Regions from separate parts of the Streptomyces sp. NPDC028928 genome, predicted to be linked through region 2. Evidence: riboswitches for the same ligand, from Rfam matches in the RefSeq annotation. Region 2 holds a riboswitch; the other holds the start of a gene.
The links. A riboswitch is a leader RNA that binds a small molecule or an ion and turns the genes downstream of it on or off. The one in region 2 is predicted to bind ZMP and ZTP.
Positions count from the first base shown of each region.

Region 1 (10,958 bases), on a different contig from region 2:
CCCGCTCCCTCGCCGCCGACCTCGGCATCGCCCGCAACACCGTCGCCGAGGCCTACGCCGACCTGGTCGCGGAGGGCTGGCTCACCGCCCGCCAGGGCTCCGGCACCCGGGTGGCGACCGGCGTGCCCACGCCCTCGGGCACCACCCCGGCGACCCCCCGGCGCACCCCCGCCCGCCCCCGCCACGACCTGATCCCCGGCACCCCCGACCTCGCCGCCTTCCCGCGCACCGAGTGGCTCAAGGCCACCCGCCGGGCCCTGGCCACGGCCCCCTTCCACGCCCTCGGCTACGGCGACCCGCGCGGCCGCCCCGAACTGCGCACCGCCCTCGCCGGCTACCTCGCCCGTGCCCGCGGCGTCCGCACCGACCCCGACACGATCGTGATCACCGCCGGCTTCTCGCACGCCCTGACCATCCTCGGCAAGGTGCTGCGGGCCCGCGGGGTGCGGACGGTGGCGGTGGAGTCGTACGGCCTCGACGTCCACTGGGCCCTGCTGCGCGGCGCGGGCCTCGCTACGCCCGCGCTGCCGTACGACGACCTGGGCACGGACCCCCGCGAGCCGGGCGAGGCGGGCGCGGTGCTGCTCACCCCCGCCCACCAGTTCCCCATGGGCACGCCCCTGCACCCCGACCGCCGGGCCGCCGTCGTGGCCTGGGCGCGCCGCACCGGCGGGCTGATCCTGGAGGACGACTACGACGGCGAGTTCCGCTACGACCGCCAGCCCGTCGGCGCGCTGCAGGGCCTCGCCCCGGACCGGGTCGTCTATCTCGGCACCGCCAGCAAGTCGCTCGCACCCGGACTGCGGCTGGGCTGGATGGTGCTGCCCGCGGACCTGGCCGCGCAGGCCGTCTCGGCCAAGGGCCAGGCGGACACCGTCGGCGTCCTCGAACAGCTCACTCTCGCGGAGTTCCTCACCTCCGGCGCGTACGACCGCCACGTCCGCTCCTCCCGCCTCCGCTACCGCCACCGCCGCGACGCCCTCACCACCGCGGTGACCGAGCGCGCACCGGACGTCCGGGTCACCGGCATCGCCGCCGGCCTGCACGCGGTCCTCCGTCTCCCGCCCGGCACGGAGGAGTCGGTGGTCCAGGCGGCGGCCTGGCAGGGCCTGGCCCTCCACGGCCTCTCCTTCCACCGCCACCCGCAGGCCGTCACCGACCCCCTGGACGCCTTGGTCGTCGGCTACGGCACCCCACCGGACAGCGCATGGTCGGCGGCGCTGGAGGCGTTGTGCCGGGTGCTGCCGTAGCGGCCTCACCCTGGGCTGATTTGCCGGTGCACAGCTGCGGACGGAGACTGGGAAAGCGGACGTGGAGCCATGGATCGTCCGCTCTGCGCCGCCCCTGAGCGCACGACCGAGGGGGCTGAGCCGGTGGACAAGCACTTGCTGATCTTCCTGTCCGAGGAGGGGGCGGAAGCCGAACGTGTGGCGGAGCTGACCGGCTATCTGCGCGAAGAACTGCTCGCTCTCGACGTGGACGACGTCACGGCGATGCCCTCCGGGCAGCTCCCGCCCGGAGCACGAGCCGTGGATGTCGGTGAGATCGGCACCCTGCTGGTGGGCCTGGGCAGCTCGGTGGCAGCCCTGGACCAGGTGGTGAGCGTGGTCCGGTCATGGCTGGGCCGGTGCCATGACACGCGGCCGTCTTCCGCCTGCAGATGGGTGACGACATCCTGGAGATGTCCGAGGCGACCGACGAACAGGTCGCGGAGGCGCTCAAGATCTTCAGCCAACGCCATTCCACGGCTGGGGACCGGCCATGACGGATGCCCGACACGCGCTGATCATCGCCAACGACCATTACACCGACCAGGGACTGACGAAGCTCAGGGCGCCTGCCCAGGACGCCGCGGCCCTCGCCGAGGTGCTGCACGACCCGCAGATCGGCGACTTCGAGGTGCAGGTCGTGCGCAACGCGTCGGCCGACCTCATGCGTAGACGCATCCAGGGATTCTTCAACGACCGGCGCCGCGACGACACCCTCCTGCTGCACTTCTCCTGTCACGGCCTCAAGAGCGAGTCCGGTGAGCTGTACTTCGCCGCCAGCGACACCGAGCCACGGCTGTTGGACGCCACGGCCATCCCCGCCCAGTTCGTCCGCGCGTGCATGTCCCGCACCCGGGCCGGACGCACCGTCCTGTTCCTCGACTGCTGCTACGGCGGCGCCTTCTCCCGTGGCTCGTCCGCCGTGCGCGCTTCCGGGGAGGTCAACGTCCTCGACTCCTTCCGGAAGGACAAGCCGGCCGGTGGGCGGGGCTGGGCCGTCATCACGGCGTCGAACTCGATGGAGTACGCCTTCGAGGACGATGAACTCACCGAGAACTCCGCTCCACGGCCCTCCGTCTTCACGCACGCGGTCGTGCAGGGCCTGGGGACCGGTGAGGCCGACCTCGACGGGGACGGCGAGATCTCCCTCGACGATCTGTACGACTACGTCTACGACCACGTACAGGAGCAGAATCCGCACCAGACCCCGAGCAAGACGGTGGAGATGCAGGGGGAGTTGCATCTGGCACACAGCCGACGCGGCTATATAAAGATCGTCGCCGTTCCCTCGCCGCTCGCCCTGCAGGCGGCCCTGAACAGCGACAACGTCCTCACCCGCCTGGGCGCGGTGCTGGAACTGCGCAACCGTCTGCACGACGAGTCCCTGCCCATCGCGGAGGGGGCGCGGCAGACCCTGGAGGAGGTCGCGCGCAACGACATCCGGCAGATCGCCGACGAGGCGTGCCGCGCTCTGCGCGACATCCGTCTGACGCCGTCCGCGGACCGCCTGGACTTCGGGCATGTGCCGAAGGGGTCCACCCCGCAGGCGAAGTCCGTGACCATGAACGGTCCGCCGCTGGCCCGGCACTGCGTGGCCCAGGCCATGCAGCCATGGCTGCGGGTGGATCCGACCGAGAACGGTCTGAAGGTCCGCGTCGACGCGACCGCCGAGGGCCACCTGTCCGGTGACATCGTGCTGAGGGGCGTGGCGCACGAGGAGATGATCCACGTCGAGGCGGTGGTGGTCCCGGCGGACGATTCCACGTCCTCGTCGGATTCCGGCTCCCGGACCTCGCGCGACCCCGCCTCCCGGCAGCAGCAGCCCGAGCGGTCCTCGCACGAGCAGGACATCACGATCATCGACTCCTCGCGTCAAGGCCGGCAGACGACCCTGAGCCCGCCCAGGACCAGGAGCCACCGGGCGCCTGCCCTCGCCGGTGCCGCGCTCGCCCTCGCCGGCACCGCGGCCGTCACCTTCGTTCTGGCCGTCCAGGCGGCGGTGGCGGCAGTCGCGGAACGCAGCGCGGAAGGGATATACGGCAACGTCGAGGACAACATCCACGAGCACGGAGCGCTCACCCCGCTCACCGTGTCCCTGATCACCGCCGCGGTGGCGTTGGTCGTCGGCGCGCTCGCCCGGCACGACCTGGAGGCGCGGAGGGAGCGCTACTCAAGGCAGGCGGCGAGCGGTACGCACACTCTCACCGCGATCGAGAAGGGTCTGGCAGTACCGGCGTTGATCCTTGCCGTCCTCATGGGCATCGCCTACCTCCTGGCCGGCCCCAACTGGTGACTGCTTCGGCAGCCGGGAGGTCTCACACGGAACGCTACTCCGCCGGCGCCTCCCCGAAGCGGGCCAGCGCCAACGCCCCCACCACCGCCACGGCGAACCCGAGCGCCGCGACCCACGCCAGCCCGTCCCTCGTGCGGTCCCCGAGCCAGATGACCCCCACCGCGGCCGGCCCGACCGTCTCACCGAGGACCACCCCGGCCGTGGCGGTCGTCACCGACCCCCGCTGAAGGGCCGAGGTGAGCAGCAGGAACGCGGCCGCGCCGCCGAGCAGCAGCGCGTACGTCGCCGGGTTGGCCAGCAGATCCGCCGGCCGCAGGGAGTCGACCAGCCGTACCGTCACCTCCACCACCCCGAATCCGCACCCGGCGCCGAGCCCCAGCAGCAGCGCCCGCCCCCGGCCGGACAGGCGCCCGCCGACCCCGCCGAGCAGCAGCACGGCCACCGCGGCCGCCACCATCGCGTACCGCAGCCACTCAGGACCGCCCCGGTCGCCCTCGGTGCCCGAGGCCAGCCCCAGCAGGGCGAGTCCCGCGCACACCACCCCCACGGCGGCCCACTCCGGCCCGCTCAGCCGGACCCGCAGCAGCCGCGCCGCCACCACCGCCGTCACCGCGAGGCTCGCGGCAAGGGCCGCGCCCACCGCGTAGATCGGCACCGACCGCAGGGCCGCGACCTGGAGGAGGAAGCCCAGCCCGTCCAGTCCGAGCCCGGCGAGGTACCGCCACTGCCGCAGCGCCCGCAGCAGCAGCGCCGCGTCCCCGCCCCCACCGCTCCCGGTGGCCGCCGTCCGCGCCGCCACCGCCTGCAACACCGTCGCCGTACCGAAGCAGACCGCGGCACCAAGAGCACACACCATTCCAAAGAGCACGAAGCGACTCTAGGGGAGTGGCCGGGACCGGACCCCCTGCCGAGGGCACTCACACCGATCTCTAGGCTGACGGCCGGAACACGACATCTGACGGGGGGAAGAACCATGGAGCGCACACGTCGGCCACGGCGGTCCGGCACGGTGGTCCTCGGCGGCATGGGCCTGCTGGCCGCCGCGCTGACCGCCTGCTCGTCCGAACCGGACGAGCGCTGCGTCGACCGGGACAGCTACAACCTCGCCAAGGGCTACAAGGTCGTCTCGGACAAGGACTGCAAGACGACGACGAGCGGTTCCCTGAAGACGACGGGCAAGACGGCGGGCAAGAAGAAGAGCCTCAAGAAGAAGGTCGACGCCGCCTGGTACTACGACGGCGAGGAGGAGGACGGCTGGGTCGACGGCGGCTCCTTCACCAAGCCGGGCGGGGGCTCGGGCAGCGGCTCGTACGACGATGACGACGACCACCACAGCGGGAGCGGCGGAGTCCACCGCGGTGGCTTCGGCGGCGGCAAGGGCAGCTCCGGCGGCTGACCGGAACACACCCATGGAACGCCGTACCCTCACGCCCCGCCCCGGCTGGCAGCAGACCGTCGAGGCCCAGGGCCTGATCTACCCGCTCACCCGCCACCCCGACGGCTCGCTGCGCCCCTACTGGGACGAGAGCGCCTACTACGTCTTCTCTCTGGAGGAGGTCGAGGCGCTGGAGGAGACCGTCGAGGAACTGCACCGCATGTGCCTCGCGGCGGCCGGACACATCGTGGCCGAGGACCGGCTCGCCGACCTCGGCATCACCGACCCGCGGGTGGCCGCGGCGGTCACCGAGGCCTGGCACCGCCGCGCCGAACTCCCGTCCGTCTACGGCCGTTTCGACCTGCGCTACGACGGGACGGGACCGGCGAAGCTGCTGGAGTACAACGCGGACACCCCCACCTCCCTGGTCGAGGCCGCCTCCCCGCAGTGGTTCTGGATGGAGGATCGTTTCCCCGGCGCGGACCAGTGGAACTCCCTGCACGTACGCCTGGTGGAAGCCTGGCGCGCCCAGTCCGCGCTCCTCCCGCCCGGCAGCCCGCTGCACTTCGCGCACTCCGCCGCCGACGAACTCGGCGAGGACCTGATGACGGTGGCCTACCTCAAGGAGACGGCCGAGCAGGCCGGCCTGACCACCGACTGGCTGGCCATGGAGGAGATCGGCTGGGACACCCTCTCCGGCCGCTTCGTGGACAACCGACTCCGGTTCATCCGGGGCATCTTCAAGCTCTACCCGTGGGAGTGGCTCACCACCGACGCCTTCGGCGGGCACGTCCTGGACACCCTGGACAACGGCGGTGGCACCGGCAGCACCCTGTGGATCGAACCGGCCTGGAAGATGCTCCTGAGCAACAAGGCCCTGCTGCCCATCCTCTGGGAGCTGTACCCGGACCACCCCAACCTCCTCCCCGCCTACCTGGACGGCCCCCGCGAGCTGGCCGGCACCACCGGCTACGTTGCCAAGCCCCTCCTCGGCCGAGAGGGCGAGGGCGTCACCGTCCACCCCCCGGGCACACCCGTCGTCCCGCGTGACGAGCCCTGCTGCTACCAGCAGTTGGCCCCCCTCCCCACCTTCGACGGCAACCACGTGGTCCTCGGCGCCTGGGTCGTCCAGGACGAACCGGCGGGCCTCGGCATCCGCGAATCCACAGGCCTGATCACCGACGAGTACGCCCGCTTCCTGCCCCATGTGATCCTCTAGCCGCCGAGCAGCCTCTCCACCGCCGCCCGAGCCTGCCCCGCCACGGCCGGATCCCCGGTGATGCCCGCCGTGACGATGGCTCCCTCCGTGAGCAGGTACACCGGCTCCGCCACCGGCACGCCCGTGGCACGGACCCAGGTCGCCAACTGGTCGTGGAAGGCCTGCTTGTGGGACCGGACCTCGGCCAGGACGGGCTCGGACGACTCGCCCAGCTCACCGTGGACGTTGATCCAGGCGCAGCCGCGGAAGCCGGGCTCGGCGAACCACTCGGCGAGCCAGTCGAAGACCGCCAGCACCCGCCCGCGGGGGTCCGGGACGTTCTCCACGTGCGCGGCCAGGCTCGCGCGCCAGCGCCGGTCGCGTCGCCGGAGCATGGCGACCACGAGGTCCTCCTTGGTGGCGAAGAGCCGGTAGATCCGCTTCAGGGGCAGGCCGGACGCCTCGCGGACCCGGTCCATCCCGACCGCCTGGATGCCGTGCGCGTAGAAGAGGGCCTCCGCGGCGTCGAGGAGGGTCTCGCGGTCCAGGCGGGTCTGTTCCTCGGTGAGGGGGGCGGGCATCCGGGCTCCTTGACGTCGAGAACGTGCGTTCTCTATTTTAGGCGCACCGCGTCGAGAACGCTCGTTCTCGACCTGAGGCCCGAGGAGGCCGCCGTGCCCGAAGACCACCCGCCCCACCCGCCCTTCACCCTGGAAACCGCCCGCCGGAAGGTGCAGGCCGCCGAGGACGCCTGGAACACCCGCGACCCCCACCGGGTGGCCCTCGCCTACACCCCGGACTCCGTCTGGCGGAACAGGGACCGGTTCGTCACCGGCCGGGACGAGATCGTCGCCTTCCTGACCGAGAAGTGGCAGCGCGAACGGGACTACGCGCTGCGCAAGAGCCTCTGGAGCTTCCACGACCACCGCATCGCCGTCCGCTTCCAGTACGAGTGCCGTGACACCGACGGCCAGTGGTGGCGCTCCTACGGCAACGAACTGTGGGAGTTCGACGAGCACGGCCTGATGCGCCGCCGGGAGGCGAGCATCAACGACGTCGCCATCGACGAGAGCGACCGGCGCATCTTCGGACCCCGGCCCGCGGACCAGCACGGCACCGACATCCCGCTCCGCTGATCATGCCCCGGACAGCACCGCCCGCAGCTGCTCCAGCCCCCAGTCCAGGTCCTCCTCGGCGATCACCAGCGGCGGCGCGATCCGGATCGTCGGCCCGTGGGTGTCCTTGACCAGGACCCCGCGGGCCAGCAGCCGCTCGGAGACCTCCCGCCCGGTGCCGACCGCCCGGGAGACGTCCACCCCGGCCCACAGCCCGCGCCCCCGTACCGCCGTCACCCGGCCCGTACCCGGCAGCTCGCCCAGCACCCCGTGCAGCCGTTCGCCCAGCCGCGCCGCCCGCTCCTGGTACTCCCCGGTCCGCAGCATCGCGATCACCTCCAGCGCCACCGCGCAGGCCAGCGGATTCCCGCCGAACGTCGAGCCGTGCTCACCCGGCCGGAACACGCCGAGCACCGCCGCGCTCGACACCACCGCCGACACCGGCACGATCCCGCCGCCCAGCGCCTTGCCCAGCACGTACACGTCCGGTACGACCCCCTCGTGCTCGCACGCGAAGGTCCGCCCGGTGCGGCCCAGCCCCGACTGGATCTCGTCGGCGATGAAGAGGACGTTCCGCTCGCGGGTCAGCTCGCGCACCCCGGCCAGATAACCGGCGGGCGGCACGATCACCCCGGACTCGCCCTGGATCGGCTCCAGCAGCACCGCCACCGTGTTCTCCGTCAGCGCCGACCGCATCGCCGTCAGATCGCCGTACGGCACGATCTCGAAGCCCGGCGTGTACGGACCGAAGTCCGCCCGCGCCTCCGGATCCGTCGAGAAGCTGATCACCGTGGTCGTACGGCCGTGGAAGTTGCCGGTCGCCACGACGACCTTCGCCATCTCCGCGGGCACCCCCTTCACCCGGTACCCCCACTTCCGGGCCGTCTTCACCGCGCTCTCCACCGCCTCCGCGCCCGTGTTCATGGGCAGCACCATCTCCATCCCGCACAGCTGGGCCAGCTCGGTGCAGAACGCGGCGAACCGGTCGTGGTAGAAGGCGCGGGAGGTCAGCGTGACCCGGTCCAGCTGGCGCCGGGCCGCCTCGGCCAGCCGCCGGTTGCCGTGTCCGAAGTTCAGCGCGGAGTAACCGGCCAGCATGTCCAGGTACCGCCGTCCCGCCACGTCCGTCAGCCACGCCCCCTCACCCGTGGCGATCACCACCGGAAGCGGGTCGTAGGTGGGCGCGCAGTGCGCGTCGGCGGCGGCGATGAGGTCTTCTGCAGCGGTCACGGCCTCTCCCGAGTACGACCGGAAACGACGGTGAACCCCTTCATATCCTCGCTCGCATGGTGGACGCGGGACCTGCGCCGTCCGGCGCGCCCGGTAATCTGACGAGCGGGCCGTGACTGGCGCGCTGGGATGGGACGGACCATCAGGGAGCGGCCCGAGCGGGAAGAGTGCCGTGCGCCTGGGCCGAACGTGAACGCTGTACGCACACCGTCCGGAGGTCCCCCCGATGCCCGAGAATTCCGCCCCCCTCTCCACCGAGTCCACGGCCTTCCGGGCCGCCCTCGACGTCATCCGCGCCGTCGAGCCCCGCGTCGCCGACGCCATCGGTCAGGAGGTCGCCGACCAGCGCGACATGCTCAAGCTGATCGCGTCCGAGAACTACGCCTCCCCGGCGACGCTGCTCGCGATGGGCAACTGGTTCAGCGACAAGTACGCCGAGGGCACCATCGGCCGCCGCTTCTACGCCGGCTGCCGCAACGTCGACACCGTCGAGGCCCTCGCCGCCGAGCACGCCCGCGAACTCTTCGGTGCCCGCCACGCCTACGTCCAGCCGCACTCCGGCATCGACGCCAACCTCGTCGCCTTCTGGGCCGTCCTGGCCGACCGTGTCGAGGCGCCCTTCCTGGAGAAGGCCGGCGCCCGCCAGATCAACGACCTGACCGACGCCGACTGGGCCGAGCTGCGCCAGGCCTTCGGCAACCAGCGCATGCTCGGCATGTCCCTGGACGCCGGCGGCCACCTCACCCACGGCTTCCGCCCCAACATCTCCGGCAAGATGTTCGACCAGCGCTCCTACGGCACCGACCCCGCCACCGGCCTGGTCGACTACGGGGCCCTGCGCGCCCAGGCCCGCGAGTTCAAGCCGCTGATCATCGTCGCCGGCTACTCCGCGTACCCCCGTCTGGTGAACTTCCGGATCATGCGCGAGATCGCCGACGAGGTCGGCGCCACCCTCATGGTCGACATGGCGCACTTCGCCGGCCTGGTCGCGGGCAAGGTCCTCACCGGCGACTTCGACCCGGTCCCGCACGCCCAGATCGTCACCACGACCACCCACAAGTCCCTGCGCGGCCCGCGCGGCGGCATGGTCCTGTGCGACGACTCCCTCAAGGACCAGGTCGACCGCGGCTGCCCGATGGTCCTCGGCGGCCCGCTCCCGCACGTCATGGCCGCCAAGGCCGTCGCCCTCGCCGAGGCCCGCCGGCCCTCCTTCCAGGACTACGCCCAGCGCATCGTCGACAACTCCCGCGCGCTGGCGGAGGGCCTGATGCGCCGCGGCGCCACCCTGGTCACCGGCGGCACCGACAACCACCTCTGCCTGATCGACGTCGCCACCTCCTACGGCCTCACCGGCCGCCAGGCCGAGTCGGCCCTGCTCGACTCGGGCATCGTCACCAACCGCAACGCCATCCCGGCCGACCCGAACGGCGCCTGGTACACCTCCGGCATCCGCGTCGGCACCCCGGCCCTCACCACCCGCGGCCTCGGCACGGCGGAGATGGACGAGGTGGCGTCCCTGATCGACCGCGTCCTGACGACGACGGAGCCGGGCACCACCAAGTCGGGCGCCCCGTCCAAGGCCGCCCACGTCCTGGACGAGAAGGTCGCCCAGGAGATCTCCCAGCGAGCGACTGACCTGGTCGCGGGCTTCCCCCTCTACCCGGAAGTCGACCTCGGCTGACACGCCCCTGAAAGGGGCGCGGGGAACTGCGCGAGCAACCACCGACTACGCGCAGTTCCCCACGCACAGAACCCCCCGAGCTCTCTGAGACAATAAAAAACATGGCGACTGACCGACCCCGCGTGCTCTCCGGCATCCAGCCCACCGCCGGCTCGTTCCACCTCGGCAACTACCTCGGCGCCGTCCGCCAGTGGGTGGCCCTGCAGGAGTCCCACGACGCCTTCTACATGGTGGTCGACCTGCACGCGATCACGGTCCCGCAGGACCCGGAGGAGCTGCGGGCCAACACCCGCCTCGCCGCCGCACAGCTGCTGGCCGCCGGCCTGGACCCGGACCGCTGCACCCTCTTCGTGCAGAGCCACGTCCCCGAGCACGCCCAGCTGGCGTGGGTCATGAACTGCCTCACCGGCTTCGGCGAGGCCAGCCGCATGACCCAGTTCAAGGACAAGTCCGCCAAGCAGGGCGCCGACCGGGCCTCCGTCGGCCTGTTCACCTACCCGATCCTCCAGGTCGCCGACATCCTGCTGTACCAGGCCCACGAGGTGCCGGTCGGCGAGGACCAGCGCCAGCACATCGAGCTGACCCGCGACCTCGCCGAGCGCTTCAACGGCCGCTTCGGCGACACCTTCACGATCCCGAAGCCGTACATCCTCAAGGAGACGGCGAAGATCTACGACCTCCAGGACCCCACGGTCAAGATGAGCAAGTCGGCGTCCACGCCGAAGGGCCTCATCAACCTCCTGGACGAGCCGAAGACCACGGCGAAGAAGGTCAAGAGCGCGGTCACCGACACGGACA
Region 1 is NZ_JBVHVI010000009.1:221,124-232,081, forward strand. It holds gene pdxR (MocR-like pyridoxine biosynthesis transcription factor PdxR) at 1-1,250, shown strand, start outside; gene ACZ4U1_RS22865 (caspase family protein) at 1,762-3,561, shown strand; gene ACZ4U1_RS22870 (hypothetical protein) at 3,596-4,417, opposite strand; gene ACZ4U1_RS22875 (hypothetical protein) at 4,535-4,957, shown strand; gene ACZ4U1_RS22880 (glutathionylspermidine synthase family protein) at 4,971-6,155, shown strand; gene ACZ4U1_RS22885 (TetR/AcrR family transcriptional regulator) at 6,152-6,715, opposite strand; gene ACZ4U1_RS22890 (nuclear transport factor 2 family protein) at 6,809-7,270, shown strand; gene rocD (ornithine--oxo-acid transaminase) at 7,271-8,479, opposite strand; ZMP/ZTP riboswitch at 8,582-8,670, shown strand; gene ACZ4U1_RS22900 (glycine hydroxymethyltransferase) at 8,706-10,160, shown strand; gene trpS (tryptophan--tRNA ligase) at 10,262-10,958, shown strand, end outside.
Region 1: another riboswitch for ZMP and ZTP. It lies ahead of ACZ4U1_RS22900 (glycine hydroxymethyltransferase); the one in region 2 lies ahead of ACZ4U1_RS03890 (bifunctional 5,10-methylenetetrahydrofolate dehydrogenase/5,10-methenyltetrahydrofolate cyclohydrolase).

Region 2 (10,958 bases):
CGGCGCAGTTGACCAGCACGTCGAGCGAGCCGAACGCGGTGACGGCGCGGTCGACGGCCGCCTCGACGGCGGCGCGGTCGGCCACGTCGCAGGCGAACGCCTCGGCGGTGCGGCCCTCCCCGCGCAGCGCGGCGGCGGTCCGCTCGGCCTCGGGCAGGTCCCGGTCGGTCACCAGCACCCGGCCGCCCTCCTCGGCGATGCGCCGGGCGACGGCCGCGCCGATGCCTCGGCCGCCGCCCGTGACGAGAACTCCGTGTCCTGCGAAGCGCGTCGGATCAGTCATGGGCCGACGGTACGGCTCCCCGGGCCCGCTTTCACCGGGGCGGCGCCGGGTTTCACCGGTAGCCGGTGACGTCCGCCGGCTTGCCCGCGTCCTGCACCTCGACCAGGTACCGCCAGGCGTCCGGCCGGCTGCCGTCGAGGTCGGTGAAGCCGTACACCTGCGCCAGCCCGCCGCTGGAGAGGGACTGGCCGTTGAACCGGGACACCTCGGGGTCGGCGGCCAGGGCGGCGACGGCCCGGCCGGTGAAGCGCGGGGTCTCGGAGATGGCGAAGTGGGGCGCGCGTGCCAGGGCGTCGCGCCAGTTCTCCTCGCGGACGCCGTACGCTTCGAGCATGATCTCCGAGCGCATCCAGCCGGGGGTCAGCGCCACGGCCGTCGCGCCGCGCGGGCCCAGTTCGTGGCCGAGGGCGAAGGCCATGCGCAGGACGGACGCCTTGGCGAGGTCGTAGAAGAAGTTCACGCGGTAGGTGTCGCGGTTGTAGTCCGCGGTGCCGTCGGTGACCTCCACGACCAGTCCGCCGGGGCGGCGCAGCAGCAGGGGCAGGGCATAGTGGCTGGTGACGGCGTGGGTCTCGACCGCGAGGCGGAGCAGCCGGAGCCCCTTGTCGAGGTCGTGCTCCCACACGGGGGTGTCCCACGCGAAGAGCTTCTCGCCGCCCCAGATGTCGTTGACGAGGACGTCGAGGCGGCCCTGCTCGTCCGCGATGCGGTCCACCAGGTCCCGTACGGCGGACTGGTCGAGGTGGTCGGCGGGTACGGCGATGCCCTGTCCGCCGGCCGCGGTGACGAGGTCGGCGGTGTCCTCGACGGTCTCCGGGCGGTCGTACTCGGAGCGGTGGGCGCGGGTGGTGCGGCCGGATACGTAGACGGTGGCGCCGGCCGCGCCGAGTTCCACGGCGATGCCCCGGCCCGCGCCCCGGGTCGCCCCGGCGACCAGCGCAACCTTGCCTTCCAGCGGTCCTGACATGTCCGGCCTCCCGTGCGGTGCGATGTGCTGTCCTACACCACTGTCGCCGGGAAGCCGGACATCTTCTGTCGGCATTCGCGAGATGTTCCGGGGCTCAGTGGCCGCGGGCGATCCACTCCTCCAGATGGGGCGCCTCGGCGCCGATGGTGGTGCCGTCCCCGTGCCCGGTGAGGACCTTGGTCTCGGGCGGGAGGGTGAGGAGGCGGTTGCGGATGGAGTCGATGATCGTCGGGAAGTGGGAGTAGGAGCGTCCGGTGGCGCCGGGGCCGCCCTGGAAGAGGGTGTCGCCCGTGAAGACGGTGCCGAGTCCGGGGTCGTACAGGCAGACGGCGCCCGGGGCGTGGCCGGGGGTGTGCAGGACGGTGAGGTCGGCGCCGGCGGCCTCGATGACCTGGCCGTCGAGGAGGTGCCGGTCGGGGTCGCGGTGGGGGTGGGTCTGCTTCCACAGCGGCAGGTCGTCGGGGTGCAGCCAGATGGTGGCGCCGGTGAGGTCGGCGAGTTTTGGTGCGGCGTTGACGTGGTCGTTGTGGGCGTGGGTGCACACGACGGCGGTCAGGCGCCGGCCGGCGACGGCGCGGGCGATGGCCTCGGCGTCGTGGGCGGCGTCGATGACGATCACCTCCCGCTCGTCGCCGACGATCCACACGTTGTTCTCGACGTCCCAGGTGCCGCCGTCGAGGGTGAACTGCCCGGAGGTGACGAGGCGTTCGATGCGTACGGCCATCAGAGCACCACCACCGAGCGCAGTACGTCGCCGTGGTGCATCCGCTCGAACGCCTTCTCCACCTGGTCCAGTCGGACGGTCTCGGTGACGAACGCGTCGAGCGGCAGGCGGCCTTGCAGGTGGAGGTCGATCAGCATGGGGAAGTCCCGGGTGGGCAGGCAGTCGCCGTACCAGCTGGACTTCAGGGCGCCGCCGCGGCCGAAGACGTCCAGCAGGGGCAGTTCGAGCTTCATCTCGGGGGTGGGGACGCCGACGAGGACGACGGTACCGGCGAGGTCGCGGGCGTAGAAGGCCTGCCGGTACGTCTCCGGGCGGCCGACGGCCTCGATGACGACGTCGGCGCCGAAGCCGCCGGTCAGCTCGCGGATCGCCTCGACCGGGTCGGTCTCCTTGGAGTTGACGGTGTGGGTGGCGCCGAGCGTGCGGGCCTTCTCCAGCTTGCGGTCGTCGATGTCCACGGCGATGATCTTCGCCGCGCCGGCCAGGTTCGACCCGGCGATCGCCGCGCCGCCGACTCCGCCGCAGCCGATGACGGCGACCGAGTCGCCGCGGCCGACGCCCCCGGTGTTGATCGCGGCGCCGATGCCGGCCATCACCCCGCAGCCGAGGAGGCCCGCGACCGCCGGGGAGACGGCCGGGTCGACCTTGGTGCACTGACCGGCCGCGACGAGCGTCTTCTCGGCGAAGGCGCCGATCCCGAGGGCCGGGGACAGCTCCTGGCCGGTGGCGGCGAGGGTCATCTTCTGCCGCGCGTTGTGCGTGTCGAAGCAGTACCAGGGCCGGCCGCGCAGACAGGCCCGGCACTGCCCGCACACCGCACGCCAGTTGAGGATGACGAAGTCACCGGGGGCGACGTCGGTGACGCCCGCGCCGACCGACTCCACGACACCGGCGGCCTCGTGACCGAGCAGGAAGGGGAAGTCGTCCGAGATTCCGCCCTGTTTGTAGTGCAGATCGGTGTGACAGACCCCGCAGGCCTGGACGCGTACGACGGCTTCGCCGGGACCCGGGTCCGGCACCACGATCGTCTCGACCCGTACGGGCTCGTCCTTGCCCGGTGCGATCACGCCGCGCACTTCCTGCGCCATCGTCTGGTCCCTTCCTTCGGTTGCCTTCTCCGCCGACCCTACGCGCGACCGATGGGTAGCGGGACGGACCACAAGGGTGATCGTGGATCTTTCCACCAGGGGACGCCCGCACCGGCTGCGCACAGCGGTGAGGGCCGCCCCGGCCGGGACGGCCCTCATCTTGCGGAAGTCTCGTCAGTGGATGCCGCCGACCAGGCCGAGCAGGGGCGCCGCGGGGGCGATGACCTGCTCCAGCTGGTTCAGCTGGTTCAGCTCGCGGAGGTGTTTCAGCTCCCCCAGCTGTTCGCTGACCCGCGGGACGCGGTCCTTGTGCGGGGCGGGGAGATCACCGGCGGAGAGCGAGTCCAGCGTGTTCAGCACGCCGAGCTTCCCGACGAGCGGTGTGCCGGTGTCCGCCGCGCTCGCCTGCGGTGCGGCGAGGCCCGCGATCCCGGCGGCCAGACCGACGGCGGCGACGATACGTCGTGTTGAGATCATGTCCTCAGCAACGGCCGCGGGCCCCGCCCGGACACGGGCGGCGGGCCGCGCTCACCCGTGAGGCGGAGCGCGGCGGCTGCGCTTGCCGTGGCCGCCGGGCCGGAGGAGTCTCGGAGAGGGGACCCGTGCGGCCCGCTCCCGGTCGGGTCGCGGGCGCCTGAAGGAGGTCACCATGGGTACCACGACGGGGTCCGGTTTCGACACCGAGACACTGCGCCGGGCCATCGAGGGGAACACCGGCAACAACCTGCTGTCGCTCTACGCGGACGACGCGGAGATCCGCATCGTCGACCGCAACAACCAGCCCAGCCACCCGACGGTTCTGCACGGCCGGGGCCAGATCGCCGAGTTGCTGGACGACGTCTACAGCCGCGACATGACGCACAAGCTGGACCAGTGCGTCGTGCAGGGCGACCGCGCCGCCTACAGCGAGTCCTGCGAATACGCGGACGGCACCCGGGTCCTCGCCGAGTCGATGGTCACCCTGCGGGACGGCAAGATCGCCGATCAGCTCATCATCCAGGCCTGGGACGAGTAGCGCCCGGCCACAGGTCGGAAGGTCCAGGTCACCGCACGGCTGACCTGGACCTTCTCGGCGCGGGCCGGACCGGCTCGGTTACGCTGTACTGCGGGCCGTGACTGGCGCTGAGGTGGAGCACCACCGGGGAGCGGTCCGTGGTGGTTGCCGCGCGCCTGGGCGAGGAGAGTCGATCCAGCTCAGGAGTGTGCAGCATGACCCAGGCCCGTCTGATGGACGGCACCGCGCTCGCCCGCCGCATGGTCGAGGAGACGGCGCGGAAGGCCGCCGTCCTCACCGAACGCACCGGTAGCGCGCCCTGTCTCGCGACCGTGCTGGTCGGCGAGGACCCGGCCTCCGTGACGTACGTCCGCATGAAGCAGAACCGCTGCCGCAAGGCCGGCATCGAGTCCCGGCACGTGGCGCTGCCCGCGGCCACCACGACCGCCGAACTCGTCGGTACTCTGCGGGAGTTGTCGGCCGACCCGGGCGTGCACGGGATCCTGCTGCAGCACCCGGTGGGCGACCACGTCGACGAGCGGGCCGCGTTCGAGGCGATCGCGCCGGAGAAGGACGTGGACGGCGTCACCTTCGCCTCGTTCGCCACGATGAGCTTCGGACTGCCCGGCTTCGTCTCCTGCACGCCGGGCGGCATCGTGCGGCTGCTGGACGAGTACGGCGTCGACCCGTCGGGGAAGCGGGCCGTGGTGGTGGGCCGCAGCGCGATCCTCGGCAAGCCGGTGGGCATGCTGCTGCTGGCCCGGGACGCGACCGTGACGTACTGCCACTCGCGCACCCGGGACCTGTCGGCGGCGGTCCGCGAGGCGGACATCGTCGTGGCCGCGGTCGGCCGGCCGCGGCTGATCCGCGGGCAGGACATCAAGCCGGGCGCGGTCGTGGTCGACGCGGGCTACAACCCGGGCAACGTCGGCGACGTGGACTTCGACTCGGCCGTGGAGCGGGCCTCGCTGATCACCCCGGTGCCGGGCGGGGTCGGTCCGATGACGATCGCCACGCTGCTGGAGCAGACCGTGGAGGCCGCCGCCCGGCAGCTGGGGGCGTGAGCGGGGACGCAGGGGACGGTGGGGTCAGCGCATCCAGGCGCTGACCCCGTCCCGGGCGGCCGAGGCGGTCCGTCACCTGTCCCGCGGGCCGCAACCCCCTGTCGTCCGCGAGCACCCGGACCAGGGCCGCGGACTCGCGGGCACCGAGCGTCCGGTGGTCCAGCAACTCTCTGAGCGCGTCGATGAGTTCGGAGTGCCCGGGGAGTCGCATACTGGCCGTCGTGCGCGTTGCCATCATGACGGCGGGATCCCGGGGTGATGCCGCCCCCTACACCGGGCTCGGGCACCGGCTCGCCCTGGCCGGACACGAGGTCACCCTGGTCACACACGGCCGCTTCGCACCGCTGGTGGCCGGGTCGGGGGTGCGGTTCCGCGCGCTGCCGCTGGATCCGCGGGCGGAGCTGGAGTCCCCGCGCGGCCGGGGCCTGCACCGCAGCACGAGCGGTGCCGGAAAGCTGCTGCGGGTGGTGGGCCTGGCGCGGCGCCTGGTCGGACGGCTGACCGAGGACCTGCTCGACGCGGCGCGGGACAGCGACGTCCTGCTGCTGTCCGCCTCCCTGGCCCCGCTCGGGCACGCGATCGCCGAGGGGCTGCGCCTGCCGAGCCTCGGCGTCTATCTGCAACCCCTCGCCACCACCCGGGAGTTCGCCCCGGCGATGCTCGGCGGCGGCTCCTGGGGCGGGCCGGTCAACCGGCTCGCCGGGCAGGGGGTGAGCCTGGCCGTGGAGCATGTCTTCGCCGGGGCCGTCCCGGCCCTGCGCGAGCGGCTCGGCCTGCCCCCGCTGCGGACCGGTGCGGCGCGGCGCGCGCGGGAGCGGCGGCACTGGCCGGTGCACCACGGCTTCAGCCCCCTGGTGGTGCCCCGGCCCGGGGACTGGCGGACGGGCCTGGAGGTGGGCGGTTACTGGTGGCCGTACGACACCGAGGCCCGGCTCGGCGGGCCGCTGCGGGAGTTCCTCGACGCCGGGCCGCCGCCGGTGTTCGTCGGGCTGGGCAGCGCCACCGTGCCGGACGCCGGGCGGGTCAGCGCGCGGGTGGTGGCGGCGCTGCGCCGGGCCGGGCTGCGCGGGGTGATCCAGCGCGGCTGGGGCGGGCTCGCGGCCGACGGGGACGACATGCTGACCATCGGCGAGGTGCCGCACTCGGTGCTGTTCCCGGAGATGGCCGCCGTGGTCCACCACGCGGGCGCGGGCACCACGGCGGCGGGGCTGCGCGCCGGGGTGCCGGCCGTGCCGGTGCCGGTCCAGTTCGACGCGGGTTTCTGGTCCGCCCGGCTGGTCGCGCTGGGTGTCGCCCCGGCCGTCGTACCGCTGCGCCGTCTGACCGTGGACGAGCTGGCCGCGGCGCTGGTGCGGGCCACCCGGGACCCGGCGTACCGGCGGCGCGCCGGCGCCCTGGGCGCGCGTGTCCGGGCCGAGGACGGCGCCGCGCCGGTGCTGGCCGCGCTGGACCGGCTGGACGGCTGAGGCGGCCTCGGGGTGTCAGCCGGCGCCTCGGGGTGTCAGCCGGCGGTGAGCACCATCCGGAAGCGGGCGGCGCCGGCGAGCATCTTGTCGTACGCCTCTCCGGCCTGCTCCAGCGGGACGGTCTCGGTCATCGGGCGGATGCCGTGCAGGGCGCTGAACGCCATGGTGTCCTCGACGTCCTGCGCGGTGCCGGACGGGTGTCCACGGACGACCAGTCCGCCCATGATCAGCTGCACCGGGGTGATGCCCAGCGGCTCGGGAACGGCGCCGATGACGATCAGTTCGCCGCGGGGTGCCAGTCCGTCGACGGTGGCCGTGATGGCGTCGGAGCTGCCGGCGGTGGCGAGGACGGCCCGCGCCGCGCCGAGGGAGCGCAGCGCCTCGGCGACCGGTGTCCCGGCGGTGCTGTCGACATAGTGGTGGGCGCCCAGTCGCTTGGCGAAGTCGGCCTTCTCGGCGCCCCGGGCGATGGCCACGGTCTCGAAGCCCATCGCCACCGCGTACTGCACGCCGAGATGGCCGAGGCCGCCGAGGCCGAGCACCGCGACCAGGTCGCCGGGCCGGGCGGAGCTGCGCCGCAGCCCGTGGTACGTGGTGACGCCCGCGCAGGCCAGGGGCCCGGCGTCGCTCGCCGAGAGGGCCTCGGGGATGCGGGCCAGGGCGTCGACGGGCGCGATCACCCGCTCGCCGAACCCGCCGTCGTAGGCCCATCCCGGGACCTTCAGGTCGGCGCACACGATGAAGTCGCCCTGGCGGCAGGGCCGGCAGTGGCCGCAGCTGCCGCCGAACCAGCCGACCGCGACCCGGTCGCCGGGCCGGTAGCCCCACTCCTGCGTGCCCTCGCCCAGCTCCTCCACGCGTCCGGCGATCTCGTGCCCGGGCACCACCGGGAAGGTGACGCCCGGTAGTCCGCCGTTGACGAAGAAGGCGTCACTGTGGCAGATCCCGCACGCCTCGACGGCGATCCGCACCTGGCCGGGTCCCGGCCTCGGCACCTCGCGCTCGGTCTGCTCGAACGCGCCGCCCGGCTCGGTGACCTGCGCGACTCGATAGGTACTCATGGGTTTCTCCGGAGTACGGGTACGACGGTCTCCCGCACCAGCAGACCAGCTCCGGCCCGATCCCGCGCGCCGAACCCCGCCGGACCCCGCTGACCTGGGCGGCCCGGTCCCGCGGGCCCGTGGTCAGGGGTTCCCGGGGCGCCAGCCCTCGGGCCGGAGCATGCCCAGCAGCAGCCGGACCAGCTCGTCCACGACCTCGTCGAGCGTGGCGTCCACCCAGCCGGCGGTCCAGTCGTGCAGCAGGCCGTTGACGCTGCCGATGAAGGCCGTGGCCGCGAGGCGGTAGTCGCGCGGCGCCGCCTCCCCGCGGGCCACGGCGGCGTCCGCCTCGGCGCGGATGAGGTCGACCCAGCGGGCGCGGCGGGCCAGGCGCTGCTCCTCCAGGCGCGGGCTGACCCCGATGATCTCCATGAAGGCGATACGGATGCGGCGCGGGTCGCTGGTGACGTCGTGGGCGTAGGCACGGAAGAGCACGGTGGCGCGCTCGGCCAGCGGCAGGCCCTGCGCGGTGGCGAGGGCGTCCAGGACGGCCTGCTCGGCCCAGCCGTTGACCTCCAGGTGCAGCGCGGCGAGGACGTCCTCCAGGGTGCGGAACTCCTCGTAGAACTGGCGCGTGGACAGGCCGGCGGCCTGGCTCAGCGCGGCGACCGTGGTGCCCCGGTAGCCGGGGGTGTCGCCGAACAAACGCAGCGCCGCGTCGAGGAAGCGGCGGCGCCGCTCGGCCTGCCGTTCCTCGGCGGACCGTCCGCCGTAGCGCCCCGTCGGCGCTCTGAGCCTGCCCCCCACGCGTCCCCCTCCGTCGGTCCCACCGATCCCAATCTTGTCGTGCACACATCTTGTCGAGAAGGCCGACCCCTCCTTACTTTTCAGTAAGTTCACTGTGAATGCACCCGTGTTCAGATTCCCCCGAGGAAAGAGAGCCGTCATGGCTGCCTCCAGAACCAGGCACCTGTGCTCCGTGGCCGCCGCCCTCGCCCTGACCGCCGCCGCCCCGGCGACCGCCGCCTCCGCAAGCGCAGCCGCCCCCGACGGGCTGCGCGAGGTGCTGTTCGTCGGCAACAACTGGGACGGCACCGCCGATGTCATCCGCTCCTCCGGCGACTACGCGAAGATCGGCCGGATCGACGTCGTCCCGGACAAGGACGCGCGGATGGCGGAGATCAACGCGGATCCGGTCAAGTGGATCTACTTCCAGGCGATCCGCAACAGCGTCGGCGAGGGTCACGACCAGTTCGCCGACGACATGTACACGACTCCGGACGGCCGGTCGGTGGTGGTGTCCCGGCCGAGTTTCGCGGACGTCGTCTCCATCGACCTGGCCACCGACAAGGTCAACTGGCGTTTCCCCGTGGCCGGTCACCGCGCCGACCACATGGCGGTCTCCCCGGACGGCACCCGGGTGGCGGTCTCCGCCTCGACCGCGAACACCGTGCACGTCCTCGACATCGGCACCGGGAAGCAGCTCGGCTCGTTCAAGACCGGCGACAAGCCGCACGAGAACATCTTCACCAGGGACGGCACGTACATCTGGAACATGTCGATCGGTGACGTCAACACCGCACTGGACGCCCCCGGCTGGGACTGGACCAAGGGCGACCGGCGCATCACGGTCGTGGACGCGACGACGTACCAGCAGGTCAGGGTCGTCGACATGCGGCAGCGGCTGGACGCGTACGGCCTGAAGGACTTCTCCGACGCGGTCCGCCCGGCCGTGTTCTCCCCCGACGAGTCCAAGCTGTACTTCCAGGTGTCGTTCTTCAACGGCTTCTTCGAGTACGACGTCGCCACCGACAAGATCACCCGGATGAAGACACTGCCGAAGAACCCGGCGACCAGCGAGGACCGCACCACCTGGGTCAACGACTCGCGTCACCACGGCATGTCGGTGAACCCCGGGGGCACCAAGCTGTGCGTGGCGGGCACCATGGACGACTACGCGACCGTGGTCGACCGGGCCACGCTCCAGGAGGGGCCGCTGGTCACGACGTCCAAGCCGTACTGGGCGACGGTCAGCGGGGACGGCAAGGACTGCATCGTCTCCGAGAGCGGCGCCGACCAGGTGACGGCGATCGACTTCGCCACCGGGAAGAAGGTGACGTCGGTCCCGGTCGGCGACCACCCGCAGCGCGTCCGGCTGGGACACGTCCCGGCCGACTGGACGGGTCCCAGCGGCAGGTGACGCCATCGAGCCGTGGCCTCCGGGGCGCCCCCACTCGCTCCGGAGGCCACACCCGTGCCGTCAGAAGCGCGCCGCCGCCCACGCGGCCAGCTCCGCCTTCGCCGCGCTCAGCAGGTCCGCCGAGGGTGCCGTGGCGCCGTTGGTGACCAGGGCGAAGTGCGGGACGCCGGAGTCCGCGTCGGTGAGCAGCAGCCGCCTGCTGCCCGTGCCGCCCGGCTCCGGGGCCACGGCGACCGGGGTGGCGGAGGTGTACGCGGGCGGGGCGTACACCGCGCCGAGGTCGGAGACGACCGTGGTGGCGGCGGTCGGGAAGGACGCCGGCAGATGCAGTTCGGTGGGTGCCGTGCCGTCGCCGGAGCGCCACACGAGCAGCCCGTACTGGCCCGAGCCCACGAGCTTCGCCACGTTCGGCAGGGAACTGGGCACCGGGTTCCAGGTGAGGGTGGTGGAGCCGTCGCGGGAGCGGTCCTCGTAGGTGAAGGCGAGGGCGGTGCCGGCCGTGGCGCCCGGGTAGACGCGGTCCAGGAGGCGGGCGTCCTGGCGCAGGGTGACGGTCCCGGAGTCGTCCAGGCGCACCGCCGACAGGTCCTCGTCGTTCCAGGCGTCCCCGGAGTCGAGCACCTTGTCGGGGTTGCCGTTCATCAGCTCGTGGTGCCGGCCGTTGTAGAGGTCCCACTGCCACTGGGTGCCGGACAGCACGGGACCCGAGGAGGCCGGGGCGGTCCACCAACCCGCCCCTTTCAGGCGGGAGTCGAGTGCCTGGTACATGGCCTTCAGGACGGTCGGCGCCTTGTCGGCCACCGTGCCGGACAGGGGGTGGCCGAACTCGCTGACGACGGCCGCGGTGCCGGCGGCCGAGGCGCGGTCACGGACGGCGGCGAAGTCGGCGGCGTACTGGCCGTCGGCCGCCTTGCCCCACATCAGGACGCCGGAGATGGCCTTCTGGTCGTAGAAGTGGGTGTTGAGGACATAGCCCGGGCCGAGCGTGCCCGCGTCCAGCAGACCGCCCTCCTGCTTCTGGGTGGAGATGTTGGCGTTCCAGAAGAGGTTCGGCTCGACGAGGGCGGGCTTGTCCTGCCAGCCGGCGGCGTCCATGCGGGCCCGGAACGCGACGTAGAACGGCCAGAGCAGA
Region 2 is NZ_JBVHVI010000001.1:858,684-869,641, forward strand. It holds gene ACZ4U1_RS03860 (SDR family NAD(P)-dependent oxidoreductase) at 1-283, opposite strand, end outside; gene ACZ4U1_RS03865 (SDR family oxidoreductase) at 336-1,250, opposite strand; gene ACZ4U1_RS03870 (MBL fold metallo-hydrolase) at 1,345-1,974, opposite strand; gene ACZ4U1_RS03875 (S-(hydroxymethyl)mycothiol dehydrogenase) at 1,974-3,062, opposite strand; gene ACZ4U1_RS03880 (hypothetical protein) at 3,237-3,539, opposite strand; gene ACZ4U1_RS03885 (nuclear transport factor 2 family protein) at 3,712-4,077, shown strand; ZMP/ZTP riboswitch at 4,165-4,245, shown strand; gene ACZ4U1_RS03890 (bifunctional 5,10-methylenetetrahydrofolate dehydrogenase/5,10-methenyltetrahydrofolate cyclohydrolase) at 4,272-5,120, shown strand; gene ACZ4U1_RS03895 (glycosyltransferase) at 5,357-6,586, shown strand; gene ACZ4U1_RS03900 (alcohol dehydrogenase) at 6,622-7,647, opposite strand; gene ACZ4U1_RS03905 (TetR/AcrR family transcriptional regulator) at 7,771-8,433, opposite strand; gene ACZ4U1_RS03910 (YncE family protein) at 8,573-9,826, shown strand; gene ACZ4U1_RS03915 (glycoside hydrolase family 5 protein) at 9,887-10,958, opposite strand, start outside.